Regions from separate parts of the Ruminococcus sp. 8Y-12 genome, predicted to be linked through region 2. Evidence: riboswitches for the same ligand, from Rfam matches in the RefSeq annotation. Region 2 holds a riboswitch; each other region holds the start of a gene.
What was found. Region 2 has a riboswitch for ZMP and ZTP ahead of AC0THY_RS19850 (NAD(P)-binding protein). Riboswitches for the same ligand answer to the same signal wherever they lie in the genome.
Positions count from the first base shown of each region.

Region 1: it holds a riboswitch for ZMP and ZTP, as region 2 does, so the genes downstream of both, AC0THY_RS17945 (formate--tetrahydrofolate ligase) here and AC0THY_RS19850 (NAD(P)-binding protein) in region 2, are expected to answer to the same signal.
Region 3: it holds a riboswitch for ZMP and ZTP, as region 2 does, so the genes downstream of both, AC0THY_RS11960 (IMP cyclohydrolase) here and AC0THY_RS19850 (NAD(P)-binding protein) in region 2, are expected to answer to the same signal.

Region 1 covers NZ_CM176623.1:4,436,761-4,446,937, reverse strand. Annotated here, with positions in the region: gene AC0THY_RS17975 (response regulator) at 1-481, opposite strand, end outside; gene AC0THY_RS17970 (sensor histidine kinase) at 474-1,553, opposite strand; gene AC0THY_RS17965 (cation:proton antiporter) at 1,716-2,972, shown strand; tRNA gene AC0THY_RS17960 (tRNA-Leu) at 3,045-3,126, shown strand; gene AC0THY_RS17955 (AraC family transcriptional regulator) at 3,186-4,241, opposite strand; gene AC0THY_RS17950 (bifunctional diguanylate cyclase/phosphodiesterase) at 4,542-6,779, shown strand; ZMP/ZTP riboswitch at 6,854-6,937, shown strand; THF riboswitch at 7,005-7,096, shown strand; gene AC0THY_RS17945 (formate--tetrahydrofolate ligase) at 7,217-8,902, shown strand; gene AC0THY_RS17940 (formate/nitrite transporter family protein) at 8,971-9,747, shown strand; gene AC0THY_RS17935 (SGNH/GDSL hydrolase family protein) at 9,879-10,177, shown strand, end outside.
Region 2 covers NZ_CM176623.1:4,869,841-4,880,017, forward strand. Annotated here, with positions in the region: gene AC0THY_RS19820 (polysaccharide deacetylase family protein) at 1-773, opposite strand, end outside; gene AC0THY_RS19825 (DegV family protein) at 812-1,678, opposite strand; gene AC0THY_RS19830 (4Fe-4S binding protein) at 1,866-3,197, opposite strand; gene AC0THY_RS19835 (NUDIX hydrolase N-terminal domain-containing protein) at 3,357-3,986, opposite strand; gene AC0THY_RS19840 (DUF6472 family protein) at 3,998-4,180, opposite strand; gene AC0THY_RS19845 (NADH-dependent [FeFe] hydrogenase, group A6) at 4,366-6,099, opposite strand; gene AC0THY_RS19850 (NAD(P)-binding protein) at 6,093-7,925, opposite strand; ZMP/ZTP riboswitch at 8,225-8,306, opposite strand; gene AC0THY_RS19855 (GGDEF domain-containing protein) at 8,413-10,177, opposite strand, start outside.
Region 3 covers NZ_CM176623.1:3,104,437-3,114,613, forward strand. Annotated here, with positions in the region: gene guaB (IMP dehydrogenase) at 1-1,031, shown strand, start outside; gene AC0THY_RS11950 (peptidoglycan recognition protein family protein) at 1,138-1,887, shown strand; gene AC0THY_RS11955 (methyltransferase domain-containing protein) at 1,894-3,417, shown strand; ZMP/ZTP riboswitch at 3,421-3,505, shown strand; gene AC0THY_RS11960 (IMP cyclohydrolase) at 3,591-4,304, shown strand; gene AC0THY_RS11965 (phosphoribosylaminoimidazolecarboxamide formyltransferase) at 4,314-5,492, shown strand; gene AC0THY_RS11970 (hypothetical protein) at 5,597-6,397, opposite strand; gene AC0THY_RS11975 (ABC transporter ATP-binding protein) at 6,391-7,089, opposite strand; gene AC0THY_RS11980 (GntR family transcriptional regulator) at 7,086-7,478, opposite strand; gene pepF (oligoendopeptidase F) at 7,672-9,468, shown strand; gene AC0THY_RS11990 (uroporphyrinogen decarboxylase family protein) at 9,673-10,177, shown strand, end outside.

The sequences.
Region 1 (10,177 bases), 430 kb from region 2:
CCTGCGTCAAATGCACTTCCTGGCCTCTGACAGAGATCTGGTGCTTTACAAAATCGATGGTGAGATCCTTGGCATGGAAAATATGGGGCACCCCCTGCGAGGAGGGCAGAGCGCTGTGGCGTTCCGCAGTCCGGATGCGGGCCATCAGTTCCGAGGTCCCAAAGGGTTTTGTTATATAGTCATCCGCCCCCAGGTCTAAGGCCTCCACTTTTTCGGACTCCTGGGTACGCGCAGAGATAACTAAGATAGGAATGGAGGACCAGCTCCGGACACGGCGTATAATGGTAAGTCCGTCTATGTCAGGCAGTCCCAGATCCAGTAGAACCATATCCGGGCATTGAGAGGTTATGATGGAAAGCCCGTCCACTCCATTGTACGCCTTGAGTACCCGATAATTCTGGTTAGAGAGTGTTGTGGATATAAAATTGCAGATATTTTTCTCATCTTCTATGACTAAAATAGTTGATTTATAGTTATTCATGTGATTCACCGTCCCGTGGTAATGTAAATATAAATTCAGCGCCCTCACTGTGATTTCGGGCAGTTATGGTCCCATTGTGGGCTAATATAATGGTTTTGCAGATGGAGAGTCCGATACCCATGCCCTTTGAACTGTCCGACGACTTGCCGCAGCAAAGAGAACCGCTCTCAAATATGGAGTCCAGCTGATCCGGGTCAATTCCTATGCCAAAATCAATAATGTGAAACGCAACGGTATCCCTGTCACAGGTTACCAGGCATTGAATGGGCTCTCTGCTTTGAGCGTGAACAACCGCGTTTTCCAGAAGATTGATAATAACCTGCTCGATCAGAATGGCATCCATGGGAATCATAACCAGGTCATCAGGTACCTTCACCTTGATTGAGGCCTGGGGCAGGCGTTTTTTCAGACGATAGACCGCCTCGGAAACCACCTCCTCGATGGGTTCTAAGGACTTGGTTACCCTGGCTACATCATCATGTATCCGGGTTACGGACAGCAGATTCTCCACCATGTTCAGGAGCCAGTTGGAATCCTGGGCAATATGCGCTACCAGTTCCCGTTTTTGGGCCTCTGAAAGGGTATCTCCGTTGTCCAGGTAAGTATTGCTCGCACCAATGATACTGGTTAGGGGCGTTCGCAGATCATGGGATACAGCGCGCAGCAGATTCGCCCTCATCTTTTCCTTTTCTGCAGCTGTGAGCTGTTTTTCACGTTCGGACAGGATGCGTGCATTTTCCTTCATATGGGTGGTGGCAGTGCTGGTGATAAGAGAGATGATCAGCATGACCAGAAACGTAAGGGGATACCCGCTGAGCTGAAAGTTCAGCTCAAAATATGGGTAGGTAAACAGATAGTTGATACTGATGACACCTGCCAGGGATGCGATTACCCCGCACATGTAATTCGAAGTGTAGCGGGCTGTCAGTACAATGGCTAAAATGTAAAAGAGCGCAATATTGACAGAACTTCCGTTTATATGGTGAAAATAAAAGGAGATGGCTGTAGCAGCAGTCATGCTGAACATAACAACGCAGATATTGTGCAGTAATTTTTTAGTAGTCTTATGCATAGTTATTTACCTCATATCCATTTGAAATCAGTATACAACGAGTATACCTTAAAATGTGTTAAGAAATTGCTAAGAATTTGCAAAACAAGAAAAAAAGATTGTCTTGTCAAACCATAAGTGATAAATTAGTGGATGGAAAATTTGAAAATGAGAGGCGAGACTATGGAAACTTACAATTACTTATTTGACTTGGCAATTATCTTGCTCAGTACCAAACTTTTGGGGCTGATTACGCGGAAAGTCCGAATGCCTCAGGTGGTCGGTGCACTTCTGGCGGGTCTGCTGCTGGGACCGGCTGTTTTTAATATATTAAAAGAGACCAGCTTTATCCACCAGACGGCTGAGATAGGCGTTGTGGTTCTGATGTTCTGTGCAGGCATGGAGACAGATATAAAAGAGCTGAAGCGCAGCGGAAAAGCCTCCTTCCTGATTGCCCTGATCGGTGTGGTGGTTCCGCTCGTAGGCGGTTTTGCTGTGGCATACTTTTTCAATCAGCCACAAGTCATAGCGTCAGACGCTTCCTGCAGCACGTTTCTTCAAAATATTTTCATAGGAATCATACTGACGGCAACTTCCGTTAGCATTACGGTTGAGACATTAAAGGAGCTGGGTAAGCTAAAAACCAGATCTGGAAATGCCATATTAGGGGCTGCGGTTATCGATGACATTCTGGGTATTATCGGTTTGACAGTGATCACCAGCCTGGCGGACAGCTCAGTCAATGTGGTTGTGGTTCTGTTGAAGATTGTGGGATTTTTCCTTTTCGCGGCAGTTGCCGGGTTTCTGTTCTATAAGTTTTATAAAAAGTGGAGTGAGAAGGGGAAAAAGGGGCTGCAGCGCCATGTGATAGTGGCCTTTGTGTTCTGCCTTGTGATGTCCTACATAGCGGAGGTAGTATTTGGAGTTGCGGATATTACAGGGGCATTTATTGCCGGGCTGATCATATCCAGCACACAGAGAAGCCAGTATTTGGCATCCAGGTTTGATATCGTCTCATATATGTACCTGTCTCCGGTCTTTTTTACCAGTATTGGGTTAAAGGTGGAACTGCCTTCTATGACACCGAATATCATTTTGTTTGCTGTGGTATTGGTGGTGGTGGCAGTGCTCACAAAGGTAGTCGGCTGTGGACTCGGTGCCAAGATGTGTCACTATAAGAATTACCAGTCAATCAGAATCGGTGTGGGAATGATTTCCCGTGGTGAGGTGGCGCTGATTGTTGCCAGCAAGGGAACACAGGTGGGACTTTTGGGGTCCAACTTTTTAGGACCAGTGGTAATTGTGGTAATCATCACAACCATCATCACTCCGATCTTGCTGAAATTAACCTTTAAAAACGCACCCGCAATCCCGATTCCTGAGAATGAGAGCTTTGCCCACAACTATGAGGAGATTTCCCAGTATAGGGAGGGAAAATAGTCTGGGCATGTCCGCTAAAAAACATTGACAGGTAGCAAGTGATCCGCTATAATAAATGGGCAGTAATCATTGGCGGATATGGCGGAATTGGCAGACGCGATAGATTTAGGTTCTATTGCCAACAGGCGTGCAGGTTCAAGTCCTGTTATCCGCAGGATCAAAGTAAAAAGTATACGGCAAAACAGCCTCCCAAAAGGGAGGCTGTTTTGTATATCAGAGAGCTTCAGCCCGCTGATAAGCATGACGGTATTTCAGGGGTGTGGTGCACAGGTCCTGTTTAAAGAGCCGGTATAGATGGCTGGTATCCGTGCAGCCCACTTCGAGGGCTATGTCGGGAATGGACATCTCAGTGTTTTCCAACAGCCATTTCGCCCGGTCTAGTCTCTGGTTTTTGATGATCTCGGAAAAAGTCATGCCGAAGCTCTTTTTAATTAACCGGCTTAAATAGGCCGGGGAATAACTGAACTGGCTGCATACCTCATTCAGGGTGACTGTATTATAGTGCTCCTGAATATACTGCAGAATGGCTGTCACACCGGTGGAATGTTCCGTGGTCTTAGAGATCACATGGGAGAGGTGGGTGCGCAGCAGGTAGATCAGGATTTCGCTCAAAAAGTTTGTCATCATTTCCCCATAGTAGGTATCTTTGTGGGTCTCTTCCTGATACAGACAGCTCACGAAATAACGCAGTTTTTTATCAGAACCTGTGCGGAATAAAATCATAGGGTGGGAAGTGTTGCCATACAAAATGTTCTGGAAGTAGCTGGACAGTATATTCTGCGTTTTCAGAAGCGGGAAAAACATTTTCTCAAAACAGTTCCTGCGGATCAGGATATTGATGGCCAAAAAATTGTCGGAATTAGAAATGATCTTGTGAGGGGCATCGTATTCCCAAAAGCAGAAATCTCCGGCACAGAGGTTGTATTTTTGCTGGTGGCAGACATGGATGCAGGTGCCGGAGAAGATGTAGAAAATTTCGATAAAATTGTGCGTGTGGTACTTGCCTGGCAGGTAACGGCAGTGCTTATTCACCGCAATATCCGCACTGCCGAAAAAGTGATCCTCACTCAAAACATCTGGCTCCTGCTCTTTGGACAGAAACTTATTGTTTTCATACTCTTTTAAAATTCGCTTTTTTTCTTCAGGTGTGTAGTGATCAATATTGTTCACCAAACGGTAATACTTCCTAAAAAAAAGTTCCAAAGGCTTGAATGTTTTAAGCGCCCTCAGTGTGTTCTCAATTACTTTATCCATATCCTCATACTGCATGTGAAATCCCCCATAATTATTGACTGGTATGAAAAGGATTATAGCTATTCTAATAAAGGAACACAAGGGATAAATCACATACTTTGTAAAAGGGGAATGATTGTACAATAAAATGGTCAAATAATTACAATTCAGCCCCGCCCGGTCAGCATCATCTAAACTGCTTTAAGCAGAAAAGGGAGATTGAAGCTTGTAAAACAGAATATATCCAGGTACAATGGAATAGTGGATTTTGCATGTAACGGTGCAGACATCAAATAGTAAAGAAATAGAATAAGTACAGCGTGACGGAGAAAGACCATGATTGAAAGAGATGAGAAAAAGCAGATTGCTGCATCAGTGGCTGTGGTGGTTTTCATCAGCGCAGCGCTGTTGGTGATAAGCTTTATCGGTTTCATGACTTTTAAGAAAGCCCAGACAAATGAAGCAAAGCAATATTTGTATGAAGTGACGGAGCAGTATAAAAATACGGTGGAGAAGCAGATCGACGGGGATATGCAGATGCTGAAGGCGCTCTCTACTTTTATTGGGGAAGGCGGGGAGTTTCAGAAGGAAAAGATCTTGGAATACCTGAAGCTGGAGAACAGCAGAAACCATTTTACCAAGATGGGATATATAGATCTGGACGGTATCGGTTATTTTGTAGGGTTAAACGCAGAAGAATACTATAATGAGGACGTGAGCAGCGAGCAGTTTGTAAAGGAGGCTCTGAGCGGAAAGGCCAACGTGTCGGATACCATAAAGGACCGTTTTACGGATGAATATGTAAACTGCTATGGCGTTCCTATTTATATGGGTGGTCAGATCATAGGGGCCTTGTCCGCCATCAGCAGTGCGGATACGTTCAATACTATCATAGACCGTCCGATTTTCAATGGAAAAGGGTATTTACATCTGATCAAGAGCAATGGGGATTTTGTTGTCCGTGGAGAGAAATTTATTGTCCAGGATGAGCTGAGGAATATTTTCGAAAAAGGGCACATGGGTGCAGAAAAGGAAAAAGAGGTTTTACAAAATATAGGAGGCGGGAAGGACTATTTTACAGATCTCCAGTATCAGGGAGCGAAATACTGGATGAATTTTAAGGCTGTCAACTTCAATGACTGGTATATCTACTGTATAGTACCCCAGGACAGCCTCAGTCAAAATTTTGTAAAAGTAATCAATATAGCCGGGATCGTACTGGGAATCGTGATTCTCATGTTTGCTGTACTTTTTTTATACATATACAGAATCATGAAGCGTAACAGGCAGGCCATTCTCCAATTGGCATATTTTGATCAGTTGACAGGAGCATTTAACAAGGAGAAGTTCTGGGATGATGCCACAAAGCGCCTTTGCAGGGACGGCAGGTATGCATTTGTGGTACTGAATGTGGGGAACTTCCGGTTTTTCAATGAGCTGTTTGGATTTGAGGAGGGAGACAGTCTTTTGATTCATGTGGCCGGGGTATTGCGTGAGTCTCTTCAGCCGGAGGAGCTCTTTTACAGGGAAACAGCGGACAATTTCGGCATGTTGATGAGACTGGATGACAAGAGGCGGCTGGAGAAGCGGCTAAGGGATATCATGGATCGAATTAGCCAATATCCACTGAGGGAAAACCGAAACTACAGCATTGTGTGCAGCTGCGGGGTAAAGGTGATCGAAGCATTCAACAAAAAGATGGATCTGGACCTGTTTATGGATATGGCAGCCATGGCGCTGAAATCTGTGAAGGGAAATCATATGAGTTCCCTGGCTTTTTATGATGAGAAGCTGCACAGAGAGGCATTGGAGAGGAGCACCATTGAAAATCAGATGAGAGAGGCGCTGGAGAACGGAGAATTTTTAGTAAACCTGCAGCCCAAAATAGATCTGAGGACCGGAAGGGCCAAAAGTGCAGAAGCTCTGGTGCGGTGGAAGAGAAAGGATGGCACCATGGTATACCCGGATACGTTTATCCCCATATTTGAGCAAAATGGATTTATCACAAAGCTGGACATGCATATGTTGGAGCAGGTTTGTGCGAAGCTTCGGGAATGGATGGATGCCGGACTGCAGGCAGTGCCCATAGCAGTTAACCAGTCCAGAAAGCTCTTTTACCAGTCCAGCTACCTTCCGGATCTGAGGAAAACACTGGAGAACTACCGTATCGATCCTTCCATGATTATTCTGGAGGTGACGGAGAGTGTGGTGGCAGAGAATACGGGGGAGATCACCCAACTGCTGCAAAAGCTGCATGACATGGGCTTTACGATATCCATGGATGACTTTGGAAGCGGATATTCCTCCCTGAATATACTCAGTGAATTTCCTATTGATGAGCTGAAGCTGGACAAGGTATTTTTGGAGGCCAGGAAAAACAGAATCAGGAAGGAGTCTGTTATGAAGAACGTAGTCCGTCTGGCAAAAGAGCTGCACATTGCCACTGTTGTGGAGGGGGTGGAGACAGAGGAGCAAGTGGAGTTTGTAAAAGAGATCGGATGCGATATCGCTCAGGGGTATTATTTTGCCAAGCCCATGACGATGGAGCGGTTTGAAAAGCAGTTTTTGGAATAGAAAGATTAATTCATGAAATTATTGATAAATTATTGACAAAACCCTTTGCGTGTTGTATATTTATAACATAAACAAAGGGTTTTGATTACTGACGGATAGTTGTGGAGTACCACAGGGAAATCAAAATTATAAGTGGGTCGACCGTCTGGGCAGCATTTTGATTTTTGAGTGTTGCTCTTTTTTTATACAGGCGGGGGATTCCTTTGTCAGTGTAATTCAAGACCCGGTAGAGTAGATGTTATGCGTAAAGTGTCACAGAAGGGGGAGGTTTTCTGTGAACGAAGGATTTTCCGCGTTATAATATCGCTTCCGCTACTGCGTATAAGAAAGAGGGACAGTATGTATCTGTATATGTCCACTGGCTTTACGCGGCATTTTTTTGCCCAAAAACAGTTAATTACCGCGAAAAGCGGCAAAATGAAAGGAGATATTTTATCATGGGTTACAAATCAGACATTGAAATCGCACAGGAAACAGAGATGCTGCCAATCACTGAGATTGCCAAAAAAGCAGGTATTGAGGAGAAATATCTGGAGCAGTATGGTAAGTATAAAGCAAAACTGGATTACAACATGCTCAAAGAGACGGACAAGAAAGACGGCAAGCTGATTCTTGTGACAGCAATCAATCCCACACCAGCAGGAGAGGGAAAGACCACTACCACCGTTGGTCTGGCAGATGGTATGCAGAAGCTGGGCAAAAACGTTATGGTTGCCCTTCGTGAGCCGTCCCTTGGACCTGTTTTTGGAGTAAAGGGTGGAGCAGCCGGCGGCGGATATGCGCAGGTAGTTCCGATGGAAGATATCAACCTTCATTTTACAGGTGACTTCCACGCAATCGGTGCGGCAAACAACCTGTTGGCAGCTATGATTGACAACCATATTTTCCAGGGGAATGCATTAAATATCGACCCCAGAAAGATTACCTGGAGAAGATGTGTGGATATGAATGATCGTCAGCTGAGAAACGTAGTGGATGGTCTGGGCGGAAGAACCAACGGCACACCGAGAGAAGATGGCTACGATATCACAGTGGCATCTGAGATCATGGCAGTTCTGTGTCTGGCAAGCGATATCATTGACCTGAAAGCCAGACTTTCCAGAATCATCGTTGGTTATACATATGGCAAGCCCTCAGAGCAGAAGCCGGTTACCGCTGGGGATCTGAACGCACAGGGCGCTATGACAGCACTCTTAAAGGATGCTCTGAAGCCGAACCTGGTACAGACACTGGAGCATGTACCGGCTATCGTACACGGCGGACCATTCGCAAACATTGCCCATGGATGTAACTCTGTGACAGCTACAAAGATGGCTCTGAAGCTGGCTGACTACACAATCACTGAGGCAGGCTTCGGCGCTGACTTAGGTGCAGAGAAGTTCCTGGATATCAAGTGCCGTATGGCAGGCCTGAAGCCGGATGCAGTTGTAATCGTTGCAACCGTGCGTGCCCTGAAATACAACGGCGGAGTTGCGAAAGCAGATCTCAACAACGAGAATTTGGAGGCTCTGGAGAAAGGCCTTCCGAACCTGCTGAAACATGTGAGCAATATTAAAAATGTATACAAACTGCCCTGCGTAGTAGCTATCAATGCATTCCCGACAGATACAAAGGCAGAGCTGGATCTGGTTGAGACAAAATGTAAAGAGCTGGGCGTAAACGTAGCGCTGTCTGAGGTTTGGGCAAAAGGCGGCGAAGGCGGAAAAGCACTGGCAGAGAAAGTAATCGAGCTGGTTGAACAGCCGAATGACTTTACCTTCTCCTATGAGCTGGAGGGAAGCATTGAAGATAAGTTAAACGCGATTGTCCAGAAGATCTACGGAGGAAAGAAAGCCGTGTTGACTGCAAATGCTCAGAAGCAGGCGAAGCAGCTGGAGGATCTGGGATTTGGCAACTGTCCGATCTGTGTTGCAAAGACACAGTACAGTCTGACAGATGATCAGACAAAACTGGGAGCACCCACCGACTTTGAGGTTACTGTGCGTAACCTGAAGATTTCTGCAGGCGCAGGCTTTATCGTAGCTCTGACAGGAGAAATCATGACAATGCCAGGACTTCCGAAGGTTCCTGCAGCAGAGAAGATCGACGTAGATGAGAATGGAAAGATTACCGGACTGTTCTAAAAAAGATTAATTTTGGGAGCAAATATGCTTGACATATTTGCTCCCAACTGGAGAAGGGGGCGTTTGAGATGTTTCAGGAAGAGTTTCAGGCAGTGTGCAATGCGGGCAATGGAAAGTTAGGCCTGATGAAGAAAAATCCTCTGGGATACTTTGTATCCTCCATGATGGCGGGTGCGTTTATCTCCTTTGGTTCCTTTATTACCTTTGTAATGGGCACGCCGCTGAAAGCAGCGGATGATCCCATGGCGAAATTTGTGATGGCTTTTTGTTTTGCGGCAGCGCTCAGCCTTGTGGTGATGGCAGGCGCAGAGCTGTTTACAGGCAACAATTTTGTGATGGCTTCCGCCTCTCTGGCAAAGGTGGTATCCTGGGGCAATACGGTGAAACTGTGGCTTTTCTGCTATCTTGGAAACCTGGTGGGTTCCTGGATCGCGGTAGGCATTTTCCAGCTTTCAGGCGTACCGTCAGGAGCGGTTGCGGAGTGCTTTGCCTCTGCAGCGGAAGGGAAGATGGCCCTCACACCCATGCAGATGCTTACAAGAGGCATTCTCTGTAATGTTCTCGTATGTCTGGCTGTATGGTGCAGCATTAAGCTGAAAAATGAAGTGGCAAAGCTGATCATGGTGTTCTGGTGTATTATGGTGTTTATGGTTTGCTCCTGTGAGCATAGCATTGCAAACATGAGCATTATGGGCGTGGGACTGCTGAATCCGGGCTCTGCTGCAGTAAGCGTTGGCGGATATGTCCTGAACCTGGTAGTCGTTACCATCGGTAACATCATCGGTGGTGTTGTCTTTGTGGCACTTCCATACTATTTGATTTCTAAAAAGAAAAAAGAGGCATAAAAAAGTCAGAATTTGTGGTATCGCATCGAAAGATGCGATACTTTTTTTGCCTCTGCTGTTGCAGCAGTGTATAAAAGTGTGATATAATGGCAACAAAAATGAAATAAAATTGTAAAAGAAAGGTAATAAAAATGAAAAAGAAAAGACTTTTCATCTTGGCGCTGCTCTGCATACTGTGTGTGGGAGTTTTGGGGATGAAGCCTTCTATGGAGAGCAAAGCTGCTGCAAAGTTCAATCTGATCAAGAATGTCTCCAAAAAGTACACACCCTACGGAAAATGGGTGAAAAACAAAAAGGGATACCGGTACCGCTATGTACACAACCGGAAGTATGTAAAAGGGGTCTGGAGAAAGATTAATGGGAAGATCTACTATTTTAATAAGAAAGGATACCGTGTTACAGGCCCAAAAAAGTTCAAGGGCAATCTGTA
Region 2 (10,177 bases):
ACTGACTCAGGATAGTTTCCGACACTGCTGCCAACCACAAAAAAGGTGGCTCTGGCATTGTTCTGCTTCAGGCAGCGCAAAAGCCGTTCCGTGAAAGGGCTGGGTCCGTCATCAAAGGTCAAAGCCAGCATGGGCTTGTTGGGATTCACCTGGTTGTCCGGCTTTTTCTCCGGATGGTACACTCCTTTGCGGTCAAAATAATACCATCTTCCCTTTATAAACTGCTCGCCGGTCACCCTGGCCCCGCTGTTTCCCAGGTAGTACTTCTTTCCTTCCAGTGTAAGCCAGCCTTTTGCCAGCTTTCCGCTGATTTTGAAGTAATAATACTTCCCTCTGCTCCTGATCCACTCTCCGGAAGCCATCATTCCATTCTTTTTGAAGAAACGGCGTCCCCGAAAGTCCTTGGCCTGTTTTAGCCAGCCAGTCACCATCCGTCCTTTTTTGTCAAAATAATACTTGTGTTCCTGGTAAGCATACCATCCGGTAACACGGTATCCTCTGTCGTCAAACCGATAGATCTCACCTTTTATCTTCAGAAATTCATTTGCTGCCAAGCTGCCGCTTGGCTTGCGAAATCCATAGTATTTTCCATGCTTAACCCATTTCCCGCGCATGGACGGCGCCTTGCGTACATCCTTGAGAACCTGTTCCACAGGCTTTCCGGGAACCTCACTCTCGTAATGTGCCGCCTGTGCACACAGTCCACTGCTCAAACTCAAAAGCCCGAACCAACACAGGAATACAAAAACCCACACACCCTTTAACCATCTCATACCCTCGCCTTCTTTCCCTCACAAAAAAAACAGATATCCTACTCTGCCTTCCTGGCGCAGGCAATCGCCAGAACTCCGGGCCCCACATGACAGGCAACACTTAAGGAGAGGGAATCCATGTAGAGGTCTGTTCCAGGATATTCTCTTCGGATCTCCTCAGCCCACTCCTTTGCCTCCTCAGGGTTTCCTGCATATGCAGCCAGGAGCGCCATCCGCCCCTCTCTGAAGTCGTCCTTAAACCGGGTATCCATATCCTTCCTCATAGCATCCATCATAACACTTTTTGCCTTGAGTTTTCCACGCACCTTTGCATAAGCATCCAGTTTCTCACCCTGAATCTGCAAAACCGGTTTTAAATTCAACACCGTTCCGATGGCTGCCGCTGCGGGGGTGATTCTGCCGCCCCGTTTTAAATATTTCAAGGTTTCCACCATGAGGTAAATACTGGATTCCATCTTCTCCCGCTCCAGAATCTCTTTGATCTGAACCGCGCTCCTGCCCGTTTCCGCCAGGCGAATGGCATCCAGCACAGACTGCCTCTGGGTAACGGAAATCCGCTGGTTATTTACCACCTGCACCTTTCCCTTGTAATCCAGTGACAATCCCAACGCTGTGGCACAGCTGGCACTCAGTCCGCTGGACATGGGTATGTGTACAATCTCATCATATTCCTTCAGCAGCTTGTCCCACAATTCCATTACATCCATGGGAGCGGGCTGTGAGGTATTGATCTGCGCATCCTCGTCCAGCTTCCGGTAGAATTCCTCCTGTGTAAGATTGATGCCCTCCAGATACATCTCTCCATTAATATAAAAAGGCATAGGCACCACATAGATCCCCATCTCCTGCGCCTGACTCTGTGTGATTCCGCTGTTACTGTCCGTGACTACTGCTATCTTATTCATCAAAAATCCCCTGTCTCCTGTATTCGAGTATGCCTCCGCAAATTCTGGTATACCAACGGGGTATATTCCCCAACTGATCGTCATATTTACATTCTAACAGGTAGCTTTTGCTTTTTCAAGTAGTGCTTCCTGTTATTCTCCCTGCAAATCCTTAAGTTTTTATGCACAATCCTTATTTTATTTGGTTTTATTTCCGCTTGCGGCGGGGTATTTGGCTGACCCGGCTGGAAAGCAGCTTGTCCAGGTATACGGACTTAAACTGCTGGCTGGCAAGTGCCTGCTTAATTGGCGGAAGTTCTAAAATCGTTCCAAAAACGGCTGCCATAGCCCTGTGGTTGGCAAAAGCCTGGTTGTCAAATATCAGATTCTGCAGTGTACCCTTTTCGATGGCCTGCAGCACAAAGCGGTGTGTGCTGTTTACCGGAGTGATCACCTGTACCGGACGGCGCTTCAGTTCAATGGCATCCGCAGGACAATTTCTGGCACAGACACCGCATCCCAGGCAAATCTCTGTATTTACCACTGCCCTCTTCTTCTGCCTTTTATCCACAGTTTGATCTGCCCCATCTTTCTGGCTACTCTCCATATCCACTGCCAGGATGGGACAAACCTTTGCGCACTTCCCACAGCCTATGCATTTCTCAGAAGATATCCTGGGTATATAGTTGGTGGTAGCCACCGGCTGCATAGGGCTGAACTTTCTGGCTGCCTGCAGCGCCTCACAGCAGCATCCGCAGCAGTTACAGATAAAAGCGGGATGCTCCCGCACATTCTCGCCGATCTGCACCAGGTTGCTGGCGTAGGAGCGCTCCAGCACATCCTTTGCCTCCTCCCTGGATATCAGCCGGGCATATTCCCCGTGCTCTGCCAGAGAGCGCGCCACATTGTCAAAGGTGAGGCAGACATCCCAGGGTGCATCTATCTCACAAGGATGTCCTGCGTGGTACATCTTGTGCCTACAGTAACAGGTGCCCAGTCCAATGTACTGCGCTTCCTCCACAATGTGGGTTGCCCGCTCATAGTCCAGGATATGGTTTGTTTTGTCATTGGTGAGCACCGGTTCCTGCACATATACCCTTCCCAGCCTGGTCTCTGTGGCAAAAAACAGATCCTTCACGAAATCCTCTTCCACATTCATATACTGGTAGTAAAGCTCACTCAAATATTGCTGGTCTATATCTCCCCTGGTCCTCATAAGTGCAAACTCAATAAAACCCGCCATGGGAGGCGGCATCACAAACTGCCGTTCTCCGTGGTAACAGGAATCCACCAAAAGTGCTTTTTCACAGAGATGGTCCAGCAGCTTTTCCGCCTTGGCCTCCGTGGTTCCCCACACCCGCGCCGCCTTTTTCAGGGTAAACGGGCGGACCGGCAGCAGAGCCACCCACTTGGCCTCTTTCTCTGTGTAGAGAACCTGCAGGATTTTGTACAGTGTCTCTGAGGCAGGAGCACCCTGAGTAAACCAGTTGATTCTCTGCTCCAGATTTTTATATGCATCCTTCGTCGTTAAATGTCCCATATAATATCAGCCTTTCCACGGGCCAGTTTTCTGACCCATATGAAGGTTATTCTACCACACTAAATCTTAAAATTCCAGAACTGTTCCTTACCTTTCCAGTTACCTTTACCTTTGACTGCACTTCTGAAAGTTCTGCAGCTCTTTTGTCCAGGCATCCTTTCAGTCAATCAGCGGCTTCCAGTTTTCATCCCCGCAGGCTTCAAAGCACATGTACACCTGTTGGGCAGTCGTTTTCTCCTCCGCCAGGGGAGGCAGCTCCTCCCTGGAAAAATAGCCGCTCTCTACAGTCTCTGAGTTCTCCTGAAAGCTTCCTCCAAGCACTCTGCAGAGCATAAATACTTTGCAGACGCTCCACGCATACAAGGGCTTGTTGTGCAGATTGCGGTCCTGTATCGCAATCAGACGCACCGCCTCCACATCCAGGCCAGCCTCCTCCTTCACCTCTTTTACTGTGTTGTTCTTAATGGATTCATTTACGTCGACCCACCCTCCGGGCAGAGACCACACCCCTGCCTTTTCCTTCACCAGCAGGATCTTCCCTTCCTTAAAAACAGCTGCCCTGGTATCCAGCTTCGGAGTCTGGTATCCCTTCTCCTGGCAGAACACCCCCTTTACCTTCTCAAGGGGAATGTCCGTGTAGACACTCATAATCTCGGCCGCAATTTCACGAACCCGCTCATACCGTTCCAAATCATACACGTCCCTGCCGTAAGTCAGTCCATTCTGGGCTATCGCTTGTAACTCCACCGCCCAGTCCATCCACTGTCCCGAAATATTCTTTTTATCCATAGAACCCCTCCTCACATCTGTTTACGCACAATCCGGTACTCATCATCTAACTGGAAATACGAGCAGTTATCAAATGCTCCTGCTATAAACCGCCGCATCTCATCCTCATCCAGATTCATCATGCAGACATAGTAATCATACTCTGCATCATAGGAATAGTTGGAACAGCATTCACAGTTTGTCTTATTTCTCATCCCTTCTTGTCTCCTTATCTGTTCATGGCATAATCTGTTAAACCCGTCTCTAAATGTATTGTGTAAGAAGATGGCTATTTCGTCAAGCAATTTCTATCCCATTTCCATAAAATAAAGCTCTCTTTGGGCAGCAAGTCACTGTGACGTCACTCAACCGCCCAAAAGAGAGCCTAATCCTTATTTTACTATTCCTCCCCAGGCATCTTCCATCCATGGTGGTCTGTGTGCAGCAGTTCATGGGCCCGGTGTCCCAAGGGTCTCTGCAGATATGTCTTATAGCACTCCTGCACAGATGGATTCTCATGGGAGAAACGCAGGTCGTTCACCCGGTCCAGCCCATAGAGATTGTCCGCACGCACCCCTGCCATCTCCAGGCCGTCGTGAATGGGCTGGCCTCCGCCTCCTGAGCATCCGCCCGGACAAGCCATGATCTCCACAAAATCATACTGTACCTTTCCCTTGCGCAGCGCCCTGATCAGCTTCCGGGTGTTGCCAAGCCCACTGGCCACCGCCACCTTAAGGGGTGTGCCGGCCAGGTCAAACTCCGCTTCTTTCCAGCCCTCCATTCCCCGGACTGCCTTGAACGCGTCGGGGTCGGGATTCTCCCCTGTCACCAGATAGTAGGCGCTGCGAAGCGCTGCCTCCATCACGCCTCCTGTAGCTCCAAAAATCACTCCTGCTCCCGTACCCACTCCCAGAGGCTGGTCAAAGGCTTCCTCCTCCAAGCTCTTAACGTCAATGTGCTCCGCACGTATGAGTCGGTCCACCTCCCTGGTGGTCAGAACCACATCCACGTCCTGTCCCGTTCCGCCGTCATTCATGGTGGGGAGTGCACACTCCTGCTTCTTTGCAAGACAGGGCATGATGGACACACTATAGATGCGTGAGCTATCCACCCCCATCAGATCGGCATAGTAGGTCTTAGCCATAGCACCAAACATCTGCTGGGGAGATTTGGCTGTTGAGAGCTGGTCCGTCATATCCGGATACTGGGATTTTAAAAACCGTACCCACCCCGGACAGCAGGAGGTGAACATGGGGAAGGTCTCATGTTCCTTGTTCTGAAGCTTTTTCAAAAACTCGCTCCCCTCCTCCATAATGGTCAAATCCGCGCTGAAGTTTGTGTCAAAGATATAGTCAAATCCCATCTTCCGCAGGGCAGATACAAGCCGCTCCACGGTGGCAAACTCCCTTGAAACGCCAAAGGGTTCTCCCCAGGCTGCGCGTACAGCCGGTGCTACCTGAACTATCGTAATTTTGTCAGGATCAGCCAGGGCTGCCATCACCTTCTCGGTATCGTCCCTCTCCCTGAGTGCCCCCACAGGGCAGTGGGTGATGCACTGACCGCAGAGTACGCAGTCTGCATCCGTAATCTTGCGGTTCATGGATACGTCCACGGTTGTCCTGGAACCGGTATTGGCCACATCCCATATTTTTAGGGACTGAACCTTATCACAGATCTGCACGCAGCGCATACATTTGATACATTTTTTGTAATCCCTGACCAGCGGAAAATCTTTCGGCCATTTTGTCCTGGGCAGCTCCTTTTCAAAGGGCAGCTCCAGGATTCCCAGATCATTGGCAATGGTCTGAAGCTTACAGTTGCCGCTTCTCACACAAGTTGCGCAGTGGCAGTCATGCTGGGAGAGGATCAGCTCCACATTTACTCTGCGTGTCTCCCTCACCTTCGGGCTGTTGGTGTAGACTGTCATGCCCTCAGTCACAGTATTGTTGCACGCTGGCTGAAGCTTCGCATTTCCCTCCACCTCCACCACGCACACTCGGCATGCGCCGATCTCATTGATATCTTTTAAATAGCAGAGGGTTGGGATCTGAATTCCGACAGATGCCGCTGCTGCTAAAATCGTAGTGCCATTTTCCACTTCCACCGGTATGGAATCGATTGTCAATTTTACCATTTGTCCACTCTGCCTCCTTTAAATACTCCAAATCCAAAGTGGTCGCAGCGCAGGCAGCGGTTCGCCTCCTGGCTCGCCTCCTCCGGCGTCAGACCACACTCTATCTGTTCAAAATCTTTTGCCCTGTCAAAGGCGTACCGCTCTTTCATATTGATTCTGGCACAGTGTTTTCTATTGGCCAGACGGGCTTTGGGAATCTCCACCTCCGCCCGGATCGTATGCTTGTAGCCCAGATACTCGTCAATGTTAGCTGCAGCCACCTTTCCTGCCGCAATGGCCCGGATCACGGTAGCCGGACCGGTTACGCAGTCTCCGCCAGCGAATACGCCGGGGATATCCTTCACACCGCCCCAGCTCAGCGCATCAATGACGCCGCGCTTCACCGGTATACCATACTCTGCAAAGGGTTTGGACTCAATGCCCTGGCCGATGGCCACAATCACGGTATCGCACTCTAATCGCTTATCCGGCTCAGAGGAGTCCACAGGAGCAGGTCTTCCCTTAACCAGAGGCCCTATGATCTGCGGCTTCACCCACAGAGCGGAAACCTTTCCCTCCTCATCCTTTTCAATGCGCAGGGGAGAGTGCAGATCCAGCAGCTCACACCCTTCCTCCATGGCTCCGGCCACTTCCTCGGGCATTGCAGTCATATCCTCCTGGCGCCTCCGGTAGGCGATGCGCAGCCTTTTTGCGCCCAGACGGATTGCGGAGCGCGCCACATCCATAGCCACATTACCTCCTCCGATTACCACTATATCCTTTCCGGTAAAGTCAGGCATAATGCCGTCTCCGATCTGCCTGAGCATCTCAACCGCGGAGATCACGCCTTCTGCCTCCTCGCCCTCTATTCCGATTTTTTTGTCTATATGGGCGCCAATGGCTATGTAAACAGCATGGTACTGGTTCTTTAGGTCAATAATGCGTGGGTCCTCTCCAACCGTAATCCCTGTCTTCACCTCCACCCCAACGCTCAGAAGCTGGGAGATTTCCTTGTCCAGAACCTCCCTGGGCAGCCGGTAATTGGGAATCCCGTAGCGCAGCATACCCCCCAGCTCTTTTCTCTGCTCATAGATCGTCACCTCGTGTCCCATGAGGGCCAGGTAGTAGGCCGCGCTGATGCCTCCTGGTCCTCCGCCGATCACTGCCACCCTCTTTCCTGTCTTTTTCGCAGGCTTGGGTACCGGAACTTCCCCGGCATGGTCTACCGCAAAGCGCTTCAGCCCCCTGATATTTACAGAGTCATCCATCATACTTCTGCGGCATCTCACCTCACAGGGATGCTCACAGATCAGGCCGCAGACAGCCGGCATGGGATTGTCCTTGCGGATCAGGCGCACCGCATCCGCGTATCGGCCCTCCGCCACCAAAGCTACGTATCCCGGTATATCCACTCCGGCAGGGCACTGGGCTACACAGGGCACTGGCTGGTTCAGTTCACAGGTACATCTCCCCCTGAGTACATGCTCCTCAAAGTCGTCCCTGAACCCGTGAACTCCCTTTAACACCATTCTGGCCGCCTCATATCCAATGGCACAGTCTGCGGAGTAAAATATGCTCCTGGCTGTTTTCTCAATCAGGTCAATGGTCTCCAAGGACCCCTCCCCATTCAGGACGTCCTCCATCAGGTTTTCCAGCTGTCCCAGGCCGATCCGGCAGGGAACACACTTGCCACAGCTCTGTGCATGACACATTTTTAAGAAAGATACGGACAAATCCACTGGACAAAGTCCTGGCGGGCTGGCTGAAATCCTTCGCTCCAGGTCCTTGTACAGGTCTTCCACTGTGGTCTGTGCCTGATTTTGTGTCAGAATACTTAGTCTGCTCATAATACCTCCTTCTCCAATACAGGTTTTAAAATATAAAGAATGAACAGGGCGCGCATCCCGCCCGGACACATATTACACTTAACAAGGCGTTTTCCAGCTTAGTGTAATAGTATGCAAAGCAGGGCTTTCCGATGTAATGAAAAAGAATCCCGCTCGCGGGATTCTCCGCCTGCGGCGGGTCGCTTTAGCGACATGATTCCTTTCCGCCGCAGTGCGATCCCGCCCGGAGGGCTTTTTATATCATAGGGAATTCCGAAGGATTTTCCTATGATATAAAAAAGGACAACATTTGTAAATACAAATGCTGCCCAGACGGTCGGCTCTTCAACATTTTAGACACACTGTGTTATCTCACAATTTCCGTCAGCATCTAAAATGCACACTCTTTTTCTCATTATATCCTTCAAATCCCGTAATGTCAACCACTTCAAAAACATTCCGTCAATTAACTAAATTTATCAAATTATGTATATTTTTGTCACATTTTTCACTCCAGAGAATACTGTTTTAACATCGCTTTTCCGCTATTCTTGGCATCATAGAGCGCATAATCTGCAGCTTTCATGAGTGTCCCGTAGGCATGCATCTGTTCCCCATACCAAGCCAGTCCTGCTGAAATCCGGATCTCCTGCACACTGCCGTCGGGGAACTCCATCTTACTGTCTTTTAGCCTGCCGAAAAACTCCTCCATGCAGTTTGCGATCTGGGCCTTTGACCCGTAGTGGTGCAGAAACAGACAAAATTCATCCCCGGATCTTCTCGCCGTGATACCATGCTCATGATGGTACTGACGGAGCATCTGCGAAAATTTTCTCAGATATTCGTCCCCACAGTCATGACCGTATTTATCGTTGATCCTTTTAAAATTGTCCAGATCCATCATGACCATCGCCGCATATCCCAAAGTCCCCTGCTGCAGTATGCTCTCCACCTCTTTTTTAAAGATATCAATATTACAGAGTCCGGTCAGTGAGTCATAGTCCCGTTCATGCTCTATCCGGATCTTTTCCCTGGTCTCCTCTGTCACATCCGCCGCCACCCCGAACACGCTGCCGTTATCCTCTTTTATTCTGATCCGAACCCAGCGCTTAGGTGTTGCGTGTATACAAAAGATATCGTTCTCCCCCTCCATGGGGCTGCCCATGATCTGCTGCAGCTTTTCCCAAAACAATTCCCTGTCAGCAGTATACTGCAAGGCCTCTTCCTCCGTCCATCCCAGTACCGTCCGAAGCCTATCCGTGGCCATCACCTGGCGCGACTCCTTTCCGATCTCGAAGACGCCTATGGGCATATCCACCATATCAATGACCTCAGACACCCTCACAGTAGCATCCAGAATCCCCTGGACCATCTTGTTAATTCCCAGGCTCAGCTGCTTAAATTCTGGATTGCTCTCCACCTGAACCACTGTATTCAGATTGCCCTCTGTTATCTCAGACAGTTTATCTGAGATGGTATGTATCCCATCTACAATCTGTCGCTTGAGCAGCCGATTCAACACCCAAATTACAATCAGGCAGGTCAAGAGCAGAAATATGGCAGTCAACATGGTCTGGCTGACAGCAGCAGCATACAGGCCTTTCTCCGTCTGCCCCACCCCCAGCAGCAAATCCCCATACCTGCGGATTACATAGTATACCCGCTCATCCTCGTACCTGCCAAATTTGCCGTTATAAAATTCCGCCAGCCTATCCTGTTTTAAGCCCAGGTCCTCTATCCTTTTTTCCTCCTGCCCCTGATCTGTATTTACCAATGCGGTTTCCTCCCCACTGCCAATGGCAAACAGAAGGCTGCCCGAATCCACAGGCATCCTGGATAATATGTAATCCAGCTGGTTTCTCTTTTGGGCTTCCAGCATCCTGTCCGGAGCCATCCCCACCTGTACAATTCCCTTTTGATCCTTCCTTGCAACCCCAATGTACTGAAAAACCTTCTGCTCATAGCCGTTTGGGCGGATATCTTGTACCAGATAGGACTCCGGGTCATCCAGTATACTTAAAAATTCCCTTGTCTGATCCGTATCACGAAAGTCCATACCAAAATACTTGGGTATACTGCCTGCAAACAGGATACCCTTCTCATCAATCACATGCAGCTCGTCCACATTTAATAGCTTGGCTACCTGTTCCAATTCCTGCTGGCTGTCCAAAACACCCGGATTCTGCTGAATAATATATGCAAATGCGTAAGCCCTTGTCAGGTAGTCTTCATCAAGGCTCTCCTTCAGATTTTCAAGCTCCACCTCATTGCTT
Region 3 (10,177 bases), 1.8 Mb from region 2:
AAGATTTTTCTAAGAAAATCAAAGAGTCCATGACCAGTGAGGAACTGATCACCGCCAAAGTGGGAATTACACTGGAGGGGGCCAAGAAGATTCTTGCCAAGGCCAGAAAAGAAAAACTACCCATCGTGGATGATGATAACAACTTGAGAGGTCTGATCACCATCAAGGATATAGAAAAACAGATCAAATATCCTCTGTCAGCAAAGGACGCACAGGGAAGACTTCTGTGCGGAGCAGCTGTGGGAATTACTGCAAATGTACTGGATCGTGTGACTGCTCTGGTGAATGCCCATGTGGATGTGGTTGTGTTGGATAGCGCACACGGACATTCTGCAAATGTAATCAACTGTGTAAAGATGATCAAAGAGAAATATCCTGATTTGTCTGTGGTTGCAGGTAATGTGGCAACCGGTGAGGCAACGAGGGCACTGATTGAAGCCGGCGTGGATGCTGTGAAGGTGGGTATTGGACCCGGATCTATCTGTACGACACGCGTGGTTGCGGGGATTGGTGTACCCCAGATCACAGCCATCATGGACTGCTATGCGGTTGCCAAGGAATATGATATCCCCATCATCGCTGACGGCGGCATAAAGTATTCCGGAGATATGACAAAAGCCATCGCAGCGGGAGCAAATGTTTGTATGATGGGAAGTATTTTCGCAGGATGTGACGAGAGCCCGGGAACTTTTGAGTTGTTCCAGGGAAGAAAATATAAGGTATACCGCGGTATGGGCTCCATTGCGGCTATGGAGAACGGAAGCAAAGACCGTTATTTCCAGACGGATGCCAAGAAATTGGTTCCTGAAGGCGTGGAAGGGCGTGTGGCCTATAAGGGAAGTGTGGAGGATACCGTATTCCAGCTTATGGGCGGCCTGCGCTCCGGTATGGGATACTGCGGAGCGCCGAATGTGGAGACATTAAAACAGACCGGAAAGTTTGTGAAGATCTCTGCGGCGTCTCTGAAAGAGTCCCATCCGCATGATATCCATATCACAAAGGAAGCGCCGAACTACAGCGTAGACGAGTAAAAGCTTAGAGTGGGACAGGCCTTTTGGCCTGTCCTGCTTTCATTGCATAGAGTGGTTCTAAAAAGGCAAGAACACGAAAGCGTTCTTGAAGGGAGCAATGAGCAAAATGAACAGAAGAGCACATTCCCGGGACAGACGGGAAGAGGAACATACCGGAACAAAAAAGAGAAAGACAAAAAAGCAGAGGGAAAAAGAAATTCTGCTGCACACGGTTCTGTTGGGGGTTGGGATTTTAGCGGGTATCCTCTTAATCCTGCTCTTTTTTAAGTTTATAAACAACTCTCCTAAACAGGTGAGCAGCAAAGTGGAAAATGAACGTTATGATATCGGCGACCCCACAAAGCAGATTCCCATGCCGGAGCTGGATGTACAGCTTTTGACTGTAAATGAGTTCTCCAGACCCGGAACACCTACGGATAAGATAACCGGAGTGGTGGTGCACTATACGGCCAATCCGGGGAGTACGGCGCAGAACAACCGGGATTACTTTGAAAATCTAAAGGACACCCAGGATAATAAAGTGAGCAGTAATTTTGTGATCGGACTGGATGGAGAGATCATTCAATGCATCCCCACCTCAGAGGTGGCGTATGCATCCAACAGCAGGAATATTGACACCGTATCCATTGAGTGCTGCCACCCTGACGAGAGCGGAGAGTTTACGGATGCCACCTACCAGTCGCTGGTGGAACTGGTAGCTTTTCTGTGTGGTAAATTTGATTTGAGCATGGATGACGTAATACGCCATTATGATGTGACCGGTAAAGACTGTCCCAAATATTTTGTGGAAAATGAAAATCAATGGCAGGAGTTTAAGAGCGACGTGGCCAAATACATTGAGGAAAATGGTGAGTAGAACGCAATGGTAAGAGATCTGTATGAACGTATCTGTGCGGGGGAGGATACCCGCGCCAATTTAATTCAGCTGAAAAAAGAGATCAAGGCAGGGGATCAGAAGCGTGCTTTTGCCTATCTGCTGGGAGGGGATTTCTCACGGCTGGGAGCACTTCTTGACCACGAAGACCCTAAGGTAAGAAAAAACGCGGCTCTGATTCTGGGGGAGATGGAATGTGAGGATATGCTGCCCAGCCTGTGGGATGCATACGAGAGGGAGGAACAGCTCTTTGTAAAGCCGGCCTATCTGCAGGCAATGAGAAAGTATGATTACAGCGCCTATCTGCCTGAGATCAAACAATATCTGGAGCGCGCAGCTACACTTAGCATGGAGCCGGAAAACCAGAAGCATTATCTGGATGAGATGGCGGAGCTGACAAGAATGGTGCTGAAATACGAAAAGCCCTCTGCGCATACCTACCTGGATGGAACAAAAGAGCGGGAGGTGATATTGATGACAAACCGCAACCACAGGGAGATTACCAGGGAACAGCTGGATGAGGAAAAGCATGTGCTCTTAGCCGGAGGTGTGAGGCTTAGGTCCAAAGAGGTCAAAGGACTGATGAAAATCCGCACCTTTACGGAGCTTCTCTTCCCCCTTCCAAAGCTGACCACAGTGGATGCACAGCCCCAGGAGGCTGCAAAACAGTTAGCTGGGTGGGGAATTGCTGCATTTATTCGATCCATGCACAGGGAGAACGGCCCCTTCTGTTTCCGAGTGGAGTACCGTGGGCGCCTGGCAATGGACAAAAAGAGTGATTTTCTGCGCAAGTTTACCCGGACTCTGGAGGCGATGACGGGAAGGCAGCTGATCAATTCCACGTCCGACTATGAGGTGGAACTGCGTCTGCTGGAGAAAAAGGATGGGGGCTATGTACCCCTTCTGAAGCTGTATACCCTGCCGGATGAGCGCTTTTCCTACCGTAAAAACGCACTTTCCTCCTCCATTGCCCCGGCGAACGCGGCGCTTGTGATGCAGCTGGCCAAACCCTGGCTGAAGGAGAACGCCCAGGTGCTGGACCCCTTCTGCGGAGTGGGGACAATGTTGATTGAGCGAAATTTTCTGAAGCCTGCAAATCCCATGTACGGAGTGGATATCTTTCGTGAGGCTATCGAAAAGGGCAGGGAAAACGCGGAGGCAGCCGGCGTGTTGATTAATTATATAAACCGTGACTTCCTGGACTTCCGACACGAATATCTGTTTGATGAGATTGTCAGTAATCTGCCCGGGGTTACCAGGACCAAAGATATGGAGCAGATCACCAGACTGTATGAAGGCTTTTTTAAGAAAGTTCCGGAGGTACTCAAAGAGAATGGCATTCTGGTGCTGTACACACCGGAGGAGAGTATTCTATTGTACTGCCTGAAAAAGTTTTCCTATCTGGAGCGTCTGGGACGGTGGGTAATAAACGAACGGGAGGGCAGCGTACTCTTTGTTTTAAAATTAATTGAAATTCCCACTTGCCAAACGGAGACAAATGGTGTAATATGACGATAGAGGTTGTACGACTGGCGGAAAAGTAGGAGTACCTACGGGGAGTACAACGTGAAAAGAAATGCCGACCGCCTGGGCGACCACTGAGGTCCTCAGGTGGTTTTTTGTTGTTTCGAAATATATATTAGTATTAGTTAATGGTAATTTTTCACACCGAAAGGAGAAAGGAAATGGAAATGATGTCTTTGGAGCAGGAATTAAAAAGCAATGCCTATCCGGGCAGGGGAATCGTAATCGGTAAATCCGCTGACGGGACAAAAGCTGTGACCGCATATTTTATTATGGGCAGAAGTGAGAACAGCCGCAACCGTATCTTTGTGGAAGACAAAGAGGGAATCCGTACCCAGGCATTTGACCCGTCCAAGCTGACTGACCCGAGCCTGATCATCTACGCGCCGGTGCGTGTGCTGGGGAACAAGACAATTGTGACCAATGGAGATCAGACTGACACCATCTATGAGGGAATGGACAAGCAGATGACTTTTGAACAGTCTTTAAGAACCAGAGAGTTTGAGCCGGACGGCCCCAACTACACGCCGCGTATTTCCGGAATCATGCATATTGAAGACGGACTGTACAACTATGCACTGTCCATCTTAAAGAGCAACAATGGCAATCCGGAGGCCTGCAACCGCTACACCTTTGCCTATGAAAATCCGGTTGCCGGAGAAGGACATTTCATCCATACATATAAATGCGACGGAAATCCTCTTCCCAGCTTTGAGGGAGAACCCAAATTAGTTGAAATTCCGGATGACATGGAAGCATTTACAGAGATGCTCTGGAACAGTTTAGATAAAGACAATAAAGTTTCTCTTTTTGTAAGGTATATTGATATAGCAACAGGAAACTATGAGACCAAAATAGTGAATAAGAATCAATAAGGAGACGCCATGAAAGAATTAGAGTTAAAATACGGATGCAACCCAAATCAGAAACCCTCCAAGATCTATGTGGCGGATGGTAATGAACTTCCCATCCAGGTACTCTCCGGAAAACCCGGATATATCAATTTCCTGGACGCCTTCAACGGCTGGCAGCTGGTGCGTGAGCTGAAAGCAGCCACCGGCCTTCCGGCAGCCACCTCCTTTAAGCATGTATCCCCAGCTGGTGCAGCCATCGGCCTTCCGCTGGACGAGACCCTGGCAAAGATTTACTGGGTGGACGACATGGGAGAGCTCTCCCCTCTGGCCTGCGCCTATGCAAGGGCAAGGGGAGCGGACAGAATGTCCTCCTTCGGTGATTTTATCGCCCTGTCCGATGAGTGCGATAAGGATACGGCCAGCATCATCAAACGCGAGGTGTCGGATGGCGTGATCGCTCCGGGGTACACGGAGGAAGCGCTGGCTATCTTAAAGGCAAAGAAAAACGGAAATTATAATGTGATTCAGATTGACGAGAACTACAGGCCGGCTCCCATTGAGCACAAAGAAGTATTTGGCATTACTTTTGAACAGGGAAGACAGGAACTGCCTATTGACGATGCGCTTCTCTCTAACATTGTGACAGAGAATAAGGAACTTTCAGCAGATGCCCTGAGAGACATGAAGATTGCCCTGATTACGCTGAAATATACGCAGTCCAATTCCGTATGCTTTGTAAAGGATGGACAGGCCATCGGCATCGGAGCCGGACAGCAGTCACGTGTCCACTGTACACGTTTGGCTGGACAGAAGGCTGACAACTGGCTGCTTCGTCAGTGCCCCAAGGTGATGAACCTGAAGTTTGTGGACGGTATCCGCCGTGCGGACAGGGACAATGCCATTGATGTTTATATCGGAGAGGAATACATGGATGTGCTGGCTGACGGCGCATGGGAGAAGATATTTAAGGAGAAGCCGGAAGTATTTACCAGGGAGGAAAAACGAGCTTGGCTGGATCAGATGACAGGCGTAACTCTGGGATCCGATGCATTCTTCCCCTTCAGTGACAATATAGAACGCGCCCGTAAGAGCGGCGTGCAGTATATCGCAGAGCCGGGAGGATCTGTGAGAGATGATCTGGTGATTGACTGCTGCAACAAGTACAACATGGTTATGGCATTTACCGGAATCCGTCTGTTCCACCACTAATCGTGAGAACGCGCAGTTCTCAGAACTTCGTTTTTTTATAATTGTTTGTGTGAGAAAGAGCACCCTGGTCGCGGGGGTGCTCTTTCTGCGCAAATCTATATTTACTAGTCAAGATTCAGATGTTTCGCCACAATTAGTCTGGAAACACTGTAGAAGCAAGTGCCCAACACAACTGCTAATACGATAATGCCCAGGATCATGACCCGCAGGGAAAATGCTGAGGGATTAAAATTTTGGGAGAAAATCATGGGTCCGAAAGCTACAAATACCATGAAGATTCCATAGACCATCTGCACAGCCATATAAAAGATACCGCAGAATACCACAGAGAGCAGGACCTTATGCTTTGAAAACAGGCTTCCAACGCAGATACCGCAGTAAGCCAGATTGATCCACTGGAAAATCAGGGTGAGCAACATAGTGAGTACAAGCAGGACTGCCAGGGGCCAGAGATTCCCGAAGGCGCCCTTTAGCTGCTCAAAGGCCGTTTTTAAGCTGGCTATCAGGTTGGCAGAGCCGTTATCCTGGAATCCCATGACTATGATTAGGATGCTCAGAATACATACAAGCACATCCAGAATGATCCAGGCCAGAAAAACCAGGGACTTAGACCAGATCAGTTCATAGGGCTTCACCGGCAGGGTATGGGTTAAATATCCCTGATCTGTAAACATATTCCGGTAAAAGCGCAGTATCAGGTAAAAACAAGTTCCAAGAGCCACTGCCCCCAGCGCAAATACATAGACCATGGAGTAAAATACAGCCACCGTACCACTGATCCTGCTGGGTATGGGCAAAAGAAGGAGTGTTCTTCCTGCCACAACGAACAGCAGCAGAATTCCGTGAATAAGTAACAGAAAACGGGACACAGCCATCCACTCATGCTTTAACAATTTTCCTAACATTTGAACACCTCCCGAAAAAGTCCGTCCAGGGATTTTCCCTGTTGATATCTGATATCGTCTACTGGGGAAAAGAGCCGGATCTGTCCGTTTTGAAGAAAGATCACGTCATCCAGTATGTTTTCCACATCTGCGATAAGGTGCGTGGAGATCAGAATGGTTGCATCCTGTGCATAATTATTTAAGATGGTTGTCATAATAAAATCTCTGGCTGCCGGGTCTACACCTGCGATAGGCTCATCCAGGCAGTACAGCCTTGCCCTGCGGCTCATGACCAGAATCAGCTGCACCTTCTCCCTGGTGCCCTTGGACAGGGTCTTGATCTGATCATGGGGATTGATCTTCAGCTTCTGAAGCATATCCTCCGCTCTGCCCATGTCAAAGTCCTCGTAAAAATCCTGAAATAGGGTCAGGGTATCCGCCACGTGAAGGCTCTCGTCCAGGTATGTGCGCTCAGGAAGATAGGATACCAGTTTCTTTGACTCAATGCCAGGGACAAATCCGCCCACCAGCAGTTCGCCGGAGGTGGGTTTCAGAAGGCCGTTGATCATCTTGATCAGCGTAGTCTTCCCGCTTCCGTTGGGACCCAAAAGGCCCACAATTTTTCCTTCAGGCAGTGTTAAGTTTAAATTACAGACAGCCTTGTGTCCATCGAAATCCTTTGTCAGATCTCTGCATTCTAATATGCTGCTCATTTTTCTCTCTCCTTTTCTGGTTGGGGTTGGGCTTGCGTCAATTTTTCAATAAGACGGAAGATATCTTCTGTTTGAAATCCCAGCTGTGTCATTTTCTCTAAAAAATCCATTGCCTGGCCTGCAGCCAGTTCTTCTTTTACCTGTGTAATCAACGCTGTGTCCTCCGTGATAAAGCGTCCACTGGTGCGGACGGAATAAACCAGCTCCGTGCGTTCCAATTCTGTCAATGCCTTCTGCATAGTGTTGGGGTTGACTGAAGCTTCCGCCGCCAGTTCCCGAACAGAGGGCAGCCTGTCACCCGGTGCGTAGACACCGGATATGATATCCATCTGTATCTTTTCCACAATCTGAGCATAGATCGGGCGTTCTGAATTTAGGGTCCATGGCATGTTCTCACCTCTTCTTGTATTATTGTATTAATTGATTAATACAATAATACATCGGTGCGGATGAAATGTCAAGGGGATTTATGCATGTTACTGCGAACGTGTGAACAGTAACGATTTCTGAATACTGACAAAAGATTCCGTATATGATATCATAAAAAGAAATCAGGTAACGATAGACATTGGAGGCAGGATTATGATAAAGCAAAAAAAACGCAGTGAAATGGAGAGAGAGACAACCTGGGCTTTGGAGGACCTCTATGAGTCAGAGGCGGCATTTGCAGAGGATGTCCGGATTTTGGACAGAGAGATAGAGTCTTTTGGGGATTATCAGGGCAGACTTGGGGAGAGCAGTGAGCTGTTTTTAGAAATGCTAAGGAGCTATTGCCAGATGAGCCAAAGGTTTGAGAAGGTATATGTGTACGCAAACCAACTGCTGCATCAGGATATGGGAGACAGCAAAAGCCAGAAGATGGCAGGGGAGATGGAGATTGTGATGAATCAGCTGAACGCGGCATCCTCTTTTATGGTACCGGAAATACTTACTCTTGAGGATGAGAAGATCCGGGAATATTTGGAAGAGGAACCTGCTCTTTTGGAATTCAGAAGGTTTCTTGACAATATACTGCGCCAGAAGGAGCATACACTGGATGCGCGGATGGAGGAAGTGCTCGCCAAGGCCGGGGATATGGCGAAAGGACCCTCAAATATCTATGCCATGTTCAATAATGCGGACATTACTTTTCAGCCTGTAGTTACAGAAGAGGGGGAGGAGCTTGCCCTAACCCAGGGAAGATACGTAACGTTTTTGGAGTCTGACAACCGTGGGATCAGAAAACAGGCTTTTGAGAACCTCTATGCCGGTTACGCGGGGTTTAAAAACACACTGGCTGCTGTGTATGAGGCGAACGCAAAGCAGGCAGACTTCTACGCCAGGATGAGGAAATATCCATCCGCTCTGGAGGCATCCCTGGATGAAGGAAATATCCCCATTTCTGTGTATGACAATCTGATTGCCAGTGTGCATGAGCATTTGGAGCCTATGCACCGCTATCTGAAGCTGCGCAAAAAAGTACTGGGTCTGGAAGAACTTCACATGTACGATATCTATGTGCCCATGGTGAGTCAGGCCAAGAGAAAGCTCTCTTTTGAGGAAGCTAAGGAGACCGTAAAGAGAGGACTTGCACCTCTGGGAGAGCAATATCTGGCGCTCCTGCAGAAAGGGTTTGACAACCGTTGGATTGATGTGTACGAAAATGAGGGCAAGCGGACAGGGGCTTACTCTTGGGGAGCATACGGCACCCATCCCTATGTGCTCTTAAATTATCAGGATAACTTAAATAATGTCTTTACCCTGGCACATGAGATGGGACACGCACTGCATTCCTGGTATTCGGACGAGGCACAGCCTTATCTGTATGCAGGGTACCGGATCTTTGTGGCTGAGGTGGCTTCCACCTGCAATGAAGCGCTTCTGATCCATGATCTGATGGAACATGCCAAGAGTAAAAGTGAGAAAGCCTACCTGGTAAACTATTTTCTGGAACAGTTCCGCACCACTCTTTACCGCCAGACCATGTTCGCTGAGTTTGAGAAGTATACCCACAGGGTGGTGAATGAGGGAGGCACGCTTAATGCGGAGTTTTTGTGTGATTTTTATTATCAGCTGAACCAGAATTATTTTGGGCCGGATGTGACGCTGGATGAGCAGATACGATATGAGTGGTCCAGAATTCCCCATTTTTACACTCCCTTTTATGTGTATCAGTACGCGACCGGATTTTCAGCGGCCATTGCCATCAGTTCCAGAATTTTAAAAGGGGATGAGCAGGCGCGAAAGGGCTACTTTAAGTTTTTGAGCGGGGGCAGTTCCATGGACCCCATTGACCTGCTGAAGCTGTGCGGGGTAGATATGACCACAAAGGAGCCTGTGGAGAACGCCCTGCAGGTATTCTCGGAATATGTGGGCAAGTTTGAGGAGCTATTAGACTAGATCTAATACATTTTCTCCTTTTTGGAATTTTTATTGATTTTTTTTATTTAATTTGTCACTTGGCCCGGAACGATTGACGGGAATTTTGAATGAATCTATAATGGGTATATACAGAAGCGGGATGCATCGCAAAGTTATGTTAAGCAGAGCTAGGTGAAAAAAGTTAAATAAAATGAAAAATCAAAAAGAGGAGGAAATTTTGATATGACGCCGAAAGAGACAATATTTGCAACACTGAGACACGAGGAAACGGACCAGGTACCTTGGGTGCCCTTTGCAGGAGTGCACGCAGGCAAGCTCACAGGATACAATGCCACAGAAATCCTTTCTGACGGGGAGAAATTATTGGAGTCCCTGCGGGAGGTACACAAGCTGTATAAGCCCTTTGGCCTTCCGGTGATTTTTGACCTTCAAGTGGAAGCGGAGTGCCTGGGGTGTGAACTGACCTGGTCTGACGATGCGCCGCCATCTGTCTCGAAACATCCCCTGGAGGGGGCAGAGGAACTGGAGGTGCCCTGCAGATGCACAATCCCCACCAAAGAGGACGGACGTATTCCCATGATTTTAGATGTGATGAGGAAGATCAAAGGGGAAGTGGGGGACACCGTAGCCCTCTATGGACTGATCTGTGGTCCCTTTACCCTGGCAGCCCATTTGAGGGGAAATGATATTTTTATGGATATGTTTGATGATCCGGAGGCTGTGGAAG